Regions from separate parts of the Arthrobacter sp. SIMBA_036 genome, predicted to be linked through region 1. Evidence: predicted binding sites of a transcription regulator. Region 1 holds the regulator's gene; each other region holds the start of a gene.

Region 1 (3,272 bases):
GTCGTCCACCCCGTGCAAGGGTTCCACCACAATGCCTTCGACGCGGAGATCGTCTCCCCAGACCTTCTCGACCAGTTCGGCGTCGTGCTTGCCCTCAACCCAGATCCGGCTGGACATCGCTACCCGGGCGCGCTGGCCTTGAACCTTGACCGAGCCGGAGGCGGTGCGGCCGGTGGATGCCCCTGAAGCGGGACGCGGGGCAGGTGGCAGGAGCCGGACCGCTTGGCCCTCCAGGAGGAAGCCAAATCCAAGTTGGAACGACTTCGTCTTTCCACGCCGGTCCTCCAAGGACACGATGTGCATGCCGCCGGACTTCTCCACCCGTGTCACTTCGCCGACCCATCCGGACTGCACGTCTTCAAGGACCATGCCTCGCTGGACGGGTACCTCGGGAAGTTGGCGTTTGGCGGGGGCCGCCAGGTCCTGTGGGCCCCAATGGTCGAAAGCCAAGGTCTTCTTACCTCTTCGCGCTCGAATCAGACCGGTTTGCTGCCGGCCCCGCGCGCTTGAATCTCCGCGGGCGGTTTCAATGCTAGCAACGCGTTGGCTCATACTAGACTTGTTAGCACTTGGGCATGTTGAGTGCTAACCCATGAGATGTCAGGAGGTGGAGCAATGAGTGAGCCGCGCAAGTTGGAAGTGCTGCGCGCAATCGTTGAGGATTACGTTCATTCAAGGGAGCCTGTAGGATCCAAGGCCCTGGTTGAACGCCACCACCTCGGCGTTTCGAGTGCCACCATCCGCAATGACATGGCTGTCCTCGAAGAGGAGGGCCTCATTGCCGCGCCCCACACCAGCGCTGGGCGTATCCCCACGGACAAGGGCTACAGGCTGTTCGTGGACCGCATCTCGCAGGTTAAGCCGCTTTCCGCGGCTGAGCGCCGTGCCATCCATTCGCTGCTTGAGGGCCCCGACGACGTCGATGACATTCTTGAACGTACCGTGCGGCTCCTTTCCCAGCTCACCAACCAGGTCGCCGTCGTGCAGTACCCGCACTCAAGGAGAGCGGTGGTACGCCACGTCGAATTCGTGCTGCTGGCGCCCCAGCAGGTGCTGGTGGTCCTGATTGCCGATACCGGAAGCGTCGGGCAGAAGGTCATCGATGTAGGGTTCGACGTCGGCAATGAGGCGCTGATGATGTTGCGGTCCAGGTTCCTCGGCAGTATCTCGGGTACCCAGGTGGATCTCTTGCCCCAAGTCCTTCCGTCCGTCGTGGCGCTTTGCCCCCCTGAACTCCGTGGGGTGGCGCAAACCCTGGCGCATGGCCTCCAGGTGCTCAGCGGCAACAGCCGTGAAGAACGCATCCTGATGGCCGGCACGGCAAACCTGGCGCGTTCCAACGTGGACTTCCCTTTGAGCATTGGTCCGGTGCTGGAGGCCCTTGAGGAACAAGTTGTCATGCTCCGGTTGTTATCGGATATGGGTGATGACCCCCGGGGAGTAACTGTCAGTATCGGGAGGGAAAATCCCTATGACGGTTTGGCCGAGGCGTCCGTTGTGGCAACTGGCTATGGATCCGGTGCCAAGGTGGGCATTTTGGGACCAACCCGCATGGATTACCCAACAACCATGGCCGCCGTGCGAGCGGTGGCCCGCTACCTTTCCCGCATTCTCGGCGACTAAGACGCCGTCCATCATCGGAATACCTGCAGTAACAACAAGGAAGAGATACAGACTTTGAGCAGCCACTATGACGTTTTGGGAGTCTCGCCGGAAGCCACCGGGGAAGAGATCAAAAAGGCGTACCGCAAGTTGGCGCGGAAGCTCCACCCGGACGTAAATCCCGGGGAGGATGTCGCTGAGCAGTTCAAGGCCGTGACGCATGCTTATGAAGTTCTGTCCGACCCGCAGAAGCGCCGTGTCTACGATGCAACCGGCAACGAGAACGGCACCGATAACGGCTCCGGCGCATATTCCGGCCAAGGGTTTGCCTTCCAAGACATCTTCGACACCTTCTTCGGAGGAGGCGGCGGACACGGTCACGGTGGTCCTGCTTCCCGTGTCCGCCGCGGCCAGGATGCCCTCATCAGTGTGCGTATCGACCTCAAGGACGCCGTCTTCGGCGTCAACAAGAAGCTTGAGGTGGACACAGCCGTGGTTTGTCCCACCTGTGACGGCAGCTGCTGCCGTCCCGGAACCCAGCCGGAGCGCTGTGACATCTGTGGTGGCAGCGGCCAGGTCCAGCGGGCCGTCAGGTCAATCCTGGGCCAGGTCCTGACCACTGCGCCCTGTGGGTCATGCGAGGGATTCGGTACGGTCATCAAGGATCCTTGCAACGAATGCAGCGGGCAAGGCCGGATTCGCAGCCGCCGCTCCCTGACCATCAAAGTTCCGGCAGGCGTTGCCACGGGTACCCGGATTCAGCTGTCCGGACAGGGCGAGGCCGGACCCGCCGGCGGCCCTGCTGGTGACCTCTACGTGGAAATCCGCGTCAACAGCGACTCGGTCTTTGTACGGGAAGGCGATGACCTCCACGCGACGCTCAGCGTCCCGATGACAGCAGCGGCCCTGGGGACTGAGGTGCAGTTGGAGACCTTCGACGGCGAGCAGGACATCGATGTCAAGGCGGGCACGCAGTCCGGGGAAATCATCACCCTCCGGGGCCTCGGGGTAACCCACCTCCGTGGCTACGGTCGTGGCGACCTCAAGGTGCACCTCCATGTGGAGACACCCACCAAACTCGACCCTGCCCAAGAGGAGCTGCTCCAGCAGCTGGCGAAGCTTCGTGGTGAGCAATTCACCGAAGGCAAGCTGGTGGCCAGCGGGGGCATGTTCGCGAAGCTTCGGGACAAACTCGGTAACCTTTAGCGGTGAGTAACCCCGTTTTCTTCGCAGAGCCCGGCAGTCTGGAAACCGTCACACCGGGCGCGAGGTTCGTCCTTGAGGGGCCCGAAGCCCGGCACGCCGTTACGGTCAAGAGAATCGGTATCGGGGAGTCGGTCGATATATCCGACGGCGCCGGGTTCCGGTTGACGGGAACGGTGGCCGACGCGGGAGCCGGGACACTGACCGTCACCGCGTCGGGTGTGGAATTCGAGGATCGGCCGGCCGTTCGGCTGGTGCTGGTTCAGGCGTTGGCCAAGGGCGACCGTGACGAGCTTGCCATCGAGACGGCAACGGAACTTGGGATCGACGCCGTCGTGCCCTGGCAAGCGGAACGCTCCATCGTGAGGTGGAAGGGTGATCGCGCGAGGAAGGCGCACGCGAAGTGGGAGTCCGTGGTCACGGCCGCAGCAAAGCAGGCACGCAGGGCGTGGATCCCCGAGGTGCGC
Region 2 (3,272 bases), on a different contig from region 1:
TCCTGCTTCCCGCGCGGTAGCCAGCGAACAAGCCCTGGGGGAGGACCCCCTGGTTGCTGACCTCGGGGAGCGCCTGCGCGCCAGGGGCGCACGGGTATGGCATCTTTACGACGGCGTCCTTGACATCGCCGCCGCTGCGGACCCTGTTCATACCATTGGACGGGAAGGCGCGGAGATCCCCACGCCGGTTGCCATCGAGTCTGACGGTACCGAGCGGTACCGTCGGATGAGCGTCCGTGAGCGCAGCAGGCTCCGCCCCCAACTGCTGGAGCGCATGGGATGGCGCTACATGTCCCTTTGGACCATTGAGGTGTTTACCGATCCTTCCTCGTGTGCAGACCGCATTGGTTCCTACCTGGGCCTTGAAAACCACATTCTTCAGCCATCTGCCGCACCTCAGCATGGCTTCCTTGACATGGATGTTGAAGAATTGAATGTGGGCGGTGGGCAGCCAATCTTCGCGGCGGCTTCTTCGGCCAGGAGATCACGCGAAACGCCTCAATCGCACGGATATGGGGCTTCGGTGGCCAGTCAAGACGTGGAGAAAGCAGTAGGTATGGAACCGGACGGAAACCAGCGGGACACCGCCGGAGAAGCCGACAGGACAGAAGCGGTGGCATCCTCATCGGACACCACGTCGTCGGACGGATCACGAGCGGATGGCACTCCTGATCAGCAGGCAGCCGACGTGACCTCCACGAAACTGTCATCTGGCGGCATTCTTCCGACCAAAGCGGCCGAGGACGATCCCCGGCGCTGGGGCGACGAATCCGGATACGATCATGAGCAGTGGTTGAAGGAGCAGAAACCCCCTCACTGGGGCTGAACGGCAGGCGGCGGGTCCGACGTCGTTCATTGCTGGTGCTCGAGCACAAAGAAAAGCTTGCCTTGCGTGGATGCGCCGGCAAGCTTTTCTGCTTGCAGGGGGTCGGCGGCGACGACGACCAAACCGTCCGTGTCACTGGTCCCGAGCCACTCGCCAGGCTTTCCACCTTGGGCCGATGTCCAGAGCACAGGAACCGGGCCAGCGAGCACTTCGCTCTTCCGGGATTCGGCATAGGAACTGTCCGCTGTGAGAACCACCGTTACCAACTGGCCGGGGGACAGTAGCTGGATGGAGGAGGGGTCCGCCATCCGCAGCGGAACCGCCGAAGTTCCTGCGGGGGCACCTGTGAGGAGGCCTGGGCCCAGGAGAACCGACTCAGACGGGATCTGTCCTCGGCGTAGTGGGGCGGCCAACTGGCGACCCACCAGGGGTTTGACGTCTTGGAGTGCACCAGCCAGAGCGACGTCCGTTGGTACTCCAATGGTGGTGAAGTCGTTCCCCGTGAGGCTTGTGCCTACTGGAAGGTCCCTGGCAGCAACTACTACGCTGACGCGTTGCGGCGGCTCGGGAGTCAACTGCTGGACTGCCAAGCCTGCGGCAAGGCATAGAAGCAGGGCAACCATAAGCCGGCGGTTCCGTCCCACCCAGGACCCCCAGCGCAACCTCAAAGGGCGCGTCTGCCGGAACCCGCGCGCCTGGGCCCGCTGGAGCTTGCCGGTTTTTCCTCGTCCAGGCCCTGCCCGCAGTTGCTGGGCGCGCATCGAGGGGAACGTTCTAGGAGGAGTGGCTGACGCCGCCCGTTCAGCACGGGCCAGGAGGGTGGTGCGCGATGTTCGAGGCATGCGGCCACGCTAACGTCGTGCATCCATGCGGGGACAGCTGCTCGTCTCCCTATGTGGAGAACGCGCTATGTGGAGAACTTAGGGCCTAGCTGGTAGCTGCGGCAGGTGCCGGGGCGGCCGCGGCTGGCGCAGCAGCGGGCGCAGCCGGAGCAGGCGAAACCGTGCTGCCCTTGGTGTCGCGTGAGTCGGTCCGGTAAAACCCGGAGCCCTTAAAGACAACGCCGACGCTGTTGAACTTCTTGCGCAAAGAACCCTTGCATTCGGGGCACTCCGTCAGGGAGCTGTCAGAGAAAGACTGGACGATGTCAAAGGCATGGCCACAGTCCTTGCAGGCGTACGCGTAAGTGGGCACTGAATTCCTCCTTTGGGACAAAGTTCAGGTCCTGGGCGGCGGAAGCGGGAGATCCGCATTAGCAGTCGCAGGGCCTGAGTGCCAATTCTATCATCCAGTGCGCGGCAGTTCCGGCACGGCCTAGCGTCGTCCGTGAAGGCGCTAGGTCGGTTTAGGCCCCCGCATGCATCCGGACAATTCCTGAAGGTGTCAGGACCTCCGGCACTGGGCGATCAAAGCCTTCGGTGGGGATGGAGCCCGCGGGTAAAAGGTCCTCGTCGTAGATGACCGCAATGCTGGGGGGCCTTACTCCGGATGAGTCCAAGCCGTCCAGTAGCCGGTCGTAGTAGCCGCCGCCTTGTCCTATGCGACTGCCGGCCAGGTCCACCGCCGTCGCCGGCATGAAGATTCCGGCGGTTCCGGCAATGACCGCACTGTCCAAGCGTTCGCCCTCCGGCTCGTCGATCGGCGCGTAGGCAGAGCGGACGAAAGCCGTGTCCGGAGTCCAGTACACCCAGCTCAACTGCCGATCGGGCTCGCAGACAGGTAGGAGGACCCTATGGCCTTCTGCGTAGAGGGCCTCGATGAGTGGCATGGTTGGCGGTTCGTGGGCGACTCCAACATAGAGTGCGAACTCGCCCGTGGATCCGCCGGCCACCCGTGCTGCCCACTCTTTACCATGAACGCTGATCGATGCCCCCGCGGCTGACCGTTGTTCGGGGGTCAGGGCACTACGGCAGAGTCGTCGCGAGCTGCGGATCTCTTCTTTGCTAAGCATCTGGGTCCCATCATAGCGGCGTCGGGTACAGAGTAATCCCGCAATAGTGCAGTCCGGCTCGGCGGGGGTTTACCCGTTGCCGTGCTACTTCCGTTAGATTAGTCCGGTGACTCTCGATAACAATGCTGTCCGTAAAGCTGTCATCCCTGCCGCGGGTCTTGGTACCCGTTTCCTTCCCGCCACCAAGGCGATGCCAAAGGAAATGCTGCCGGTGGTCGACAAGCCAGCCATCCAGTACGTCGTCGAAGAAGCGGTCAAGGTTGGCCTGCACGACGTCCTGATGATCACCGGACGCAGCAAACGCGCTCTGGAAGATCACTTTGACCGGGTGCCGGCGCTGGAAGCGACGCTGGCCGAGAAGGGCGATACGGCCAAGCTTGAAGCCATCCAGTCAGCCACCAACCTCGGTGACATCCACTACGTCAGGCAAGGCGACGCCAAAGGCCTGGGCCATGCGGTCTTGCGTGCAAAGCAGCACGTAGGGCATGAGCCGTT
Region 3 (3,272 bases), on a different contig from region 1:
GCGAATGACAGCGTTGTTATTCGCCCCTACCATGGGGGTAGGTCTTTTCCCATCTGAGCGTCGAAGGAGCCTGCCATGGCAGAACCAGCACCGGATCCGATGGCGCAGCAAGCCACCCACTTTGACCGTGCGGACTTTGTCGGAAATACCCGCCCCGATTCCCCGCTCAGTGAGCGCGATCAGCAGATGTTGTCTCTGGAAAGGCAATGGTGGAAGTACTCCGGCGCCAAGGAACAAGCCATTCGTGAGCTCTTCGATCTCTCGGCAACGCACTACTACCAGATCCTGAATGCGTTGATCGATACCGAAGATGCGTTGGCGCACGATCCCATGCTGGTCAAGAGATTGCGTAGACTACGTACGTCCCGCCAGCGCGCGCGGACTGCGCGCCGCTTGGGGTCCGACGCGTAAAACGCCCGGCTGATCTGTCAGCAGCAACCAGCAAGGACAACGCTTCACCATGACCAAATATGCCAGGGACGAGTTCGACCAGGTCCCAGAGAACAGCTCCCGGCAAGGCGTCCACCGCGACGCCCAAGCAACGTCCCGGCCCGCTTTGTGGCCGGTCCTCACCGTCGGGGCAGTGGCCTTGGTGCTTGGCTTGGTGGCGTTCTTGATCCTTCCGCGCCTTGGGTTTGTGGCACCGAGCGCAGCGCCTAGCGTTTCGACGTCGGCACCCCGCCAGAGCAGCGCGCCGCCGTCAGCGGCCCCTAGCGCATCGAGCATCGCCCCGGCTGCGTCCCCGGCGCCCAGCGCGACGCCGTCGGAAACTCCCTCCGCGACCCCAACGGCGGCTCCCGTGGACAAGTCCACCCCGGTGGCTGTCTACAACGGTGCCGGCACGGCCGGTTTGGCCTCCAAGGTGGCCGGCTTGGTCCAAGGCGGCGGCTGGACCTTGGGTACGGTGGGCAACTGGGGCGGCCTGCCACAGAAATCTTCCGTCATCTTCTATAACGCGCCGGCCCAGAAGGCTAATGCCGAAGCGTTGGGTACCCTTCTCGGGATCCAGCAAGTAGTCGAGGCCCCTGACGTCCAGCAGCCGCTCGTTGTGGTCGCAGGTCCGGGTTACCAATAAACGCCGGGTCACCAATAAACGCCGAGTCACCAGGAAAACACGGCACCATCCCGGTTAAGCCTCAATAACAAAAGCGATGCACTTCGCCAGCGCGGCACCGCGTTGCGACCACAGTGGTTACAGTGGATTAACTCCGGCCCGGAGATCCCGGCTACCGGACTTTGGCTACTGTGAAAGTGGGCATCATGGCTTTGGGAACCGTCAAATGGTTCAACGCCGAAAAGGGTTACGGCTTCATCACTGTGGATGATTCCGGCGACGACATTTTTGTACACTGGTCCGCCCTTCAAATGGACGGATTCCGGGCCCTTGAGGAGGGCCAGAGGGTTGAGTTCGAATTGGGCGAGGGGCAGAAGGGCCCCCAAGCCGAGAGTGTACGCGTCGCCTGAGCCACGGACACTGGCTGCCTACGCCGGCTGGAACCTTTTCGTTTATAGCGCAGCATGGAGCCGCTGCTTGCACTCTCCCCGGGTGAGTGCTAATTATTGAGTTAGCACTCCAACGGTTCGACTGCTAAGTGCGGCCCGGTTAATCCGGCCCAAAAGCCAGCGAACCGGCGGGGGATCAAGAAACACCTTTTGGTGGGGTGAGGTCCGGAGCGCGCGGCATACAGAGGCCGCAAGCGAAAGGCCGTCCGTCGCGGGCACTCCATCAGACAGGTACCTTCTTAACGACTGTCCCGAAAGGACTACCGCCGTTATGGCCAAGATCATTGCATTTGATGAAGAGGCACGCCGCGGCCTCGAGCGGGGTTTGAACATCCTCGCAGACGCCGTCAAGGTCACCCTCGGTCCGCGTGGACGCAACGTCGTCCTCGAAAAGAAGTGGGGCGCCCCCACGATCACCAACGATGGTGTTTCCATCGCCAAGGAGATCGAGCTGGACGATCCTTACGAGAAGATCGGTGCGGAACTGGTCAAGGAAGTTGCCAAGAAGACGGATGACGTCGCTGGCGACGGAACCACCACCGCAACGGTTCTTGCCCAGGCACTGGTCAAGGAAGGCCTGCGCAACGTAGCGGCCGGCGCTGACCCGCTGTCCCTCAAGCGCGGCATCGAGAAGGCTGTTGAAGCAGTCATCAATGAACTGCTGTCCTCGGCCAAGGAAATCGAAACCAAGGAAGAGATCGCAGCCACGGCTTCCATCTCCGCCGGCGACCCGGAAATCGGCGCACTGATCGCCGAGGCCCTGGACAAGGTGGGCAAGGAAGGCGTCATCACGGTCGAGGAATCCAACACCTTCGGCTTGGAGCTTGAGCTCACCGAGGGCATGCGCTTCGACAAGGGTTACATCTCCGCATACTTCGTCACCGACGCTGAGCGCCAGGAAACGGTCCTCGAAGACCCGTACATCCTGATCGTGAACTCCAAGATCTCCAACGTGAAGGAACTCGTTGCAGTCCTGGAGAAGGTCATGCAGTCGAACAAGCCGCTGCTGATCATCGCTGAAGACATCGAGGGCGAGGCCTTGGCCACCCTGATCGTCAACAAGATCCGTGGCACCTTCAAGTCCGTTGCCGTCAAGGCTCCGGGCTTCGGTGACCGCCGCAAGGCACAGCTCGCCGACATCGCCATCCTCACCGGTGGCCAGGTCATCTCCGAAGAAGTTGGCCTCAAGCTTGAGAACGCCGGCCTCGAACTCCTCGGCACCGCCCGCAAGGTCGTTGTCACCAAGGACGAGACCACCATCGTTGAAGGTGCTGGCGACGCCGAGCAGATCGCTGGCCGCGTGGCCCAGATCCGCGCCGAGATCGAGAACTCCGATTCCGACTACGACCGCGAGAAGCTGCAGGAGCGCCTGGCCAAGCTGGCCGGCGGCGTTGCAGTCATCAAGGCTGGCGCGGCTACCGAAGTAGAGCTGAAGGAACGCAAGCACCGCATTGAGGACGCTGTCCGCAACGCAAAGGCTGCCGTTGAAGAAGGCATCGTCGCCGGTGGTGGCGTGGCCCTCATCCAGGCCGGCGCCAAGGCATTCGCCAACCTCAACCTCGAAGGTGACGAGGCAACTGGTGCCAACATCGTCAAGGTTGCTATCGATGCTCCGCTCAAGCAGATCGCTTTCAACGCTGGCCTCGAGCCGGGCGTTGTAGCGGACAAGGTTCGCGGCCTGCCCTCCGGTCACGGCCTGAACGCTGCCACGGGCGTCTACGAAGACCTTCTGGCTGCCGGCGTCAACGACCCCGTAAAGGTCACCCGCT

What was found. The regulator HrcA, encoded in region 1, represses chaperone genes, less so after heat shock. The targets are predictions, from matches to a motif close to TTNGCACTCGNNNNNNNCGAGTGCNAA.
Region 2: the regulator HrcA is predicted to act here: its motif matches at 2,079-2,105, upstream of SB659_RS00815 (FmdB family zinc ribbon protein).
Region 3: the regulator HrcA is predicted to act here: its motif matches at 1,566-1,592, upstream of groL (chaperonin GroEL).

What each region holds. Positions count from the first base shown of each region.
Region 1 covers NZ_JAWRXG010000008.1:56,335-59,606, reverse strand. Annotated here, with positions in the region: gene SB659_RS12155 (DUF3097 domain-containing protein) at 1-450, opposite strand, end outside; gene hrcA (heat-inducible transcriptional repressor HrcA) at 616-1,623, shown strand; gene dnaJ (molecular chaperone DnaJ) at 1,678-2,808, shown strand; gene SB659_RS12140 (16S rRNA (uracil(1498)-N(3))-methyltransferase) at 2,811-3,272, shown strand, end outside.
Region 2 covers NZ_JAWRXG010000001.1:166,058-169,329, forward strand. Annotated here, with positions in the region: gene SB659_RS00805 (AAA family ATPase) at 1-826, shown strand, start outside; gene cpaB (Flp pilus assembly protein CpaB) at 853-1,668, opposite strand; gene SB659_RS00815 (FmdB family zinc ribbon protein) at 1,754-2,020, opposite strand; gene SB659_RS00820 (5-formyltetrahydrofolate cyclo-ligase) at 2,172-2,777, opposite strand; gene galU (UTP--glucose-1-phosphate uridylyltransferase GalU) at 2,884-3,272, shown strand, end outside.
Region 3 covers NZ_JAWRXG010000002.1:414,418-417,689, reverse strand. Annotated here, with positions in the region: gene SB659_RS04605 (DUF3263 domain-containing protein) at 100-411, shown strand; gene SB659_RS04600 (LytR C-terminal domain-containing protein) at 461-1,075, shown strand; gene SB659_RS04595 (cold-shock protein) at 1,261-1,464, shown strand; gene groL (chaperonin GroEL) at 1,775-3,272, shown strand, end outside.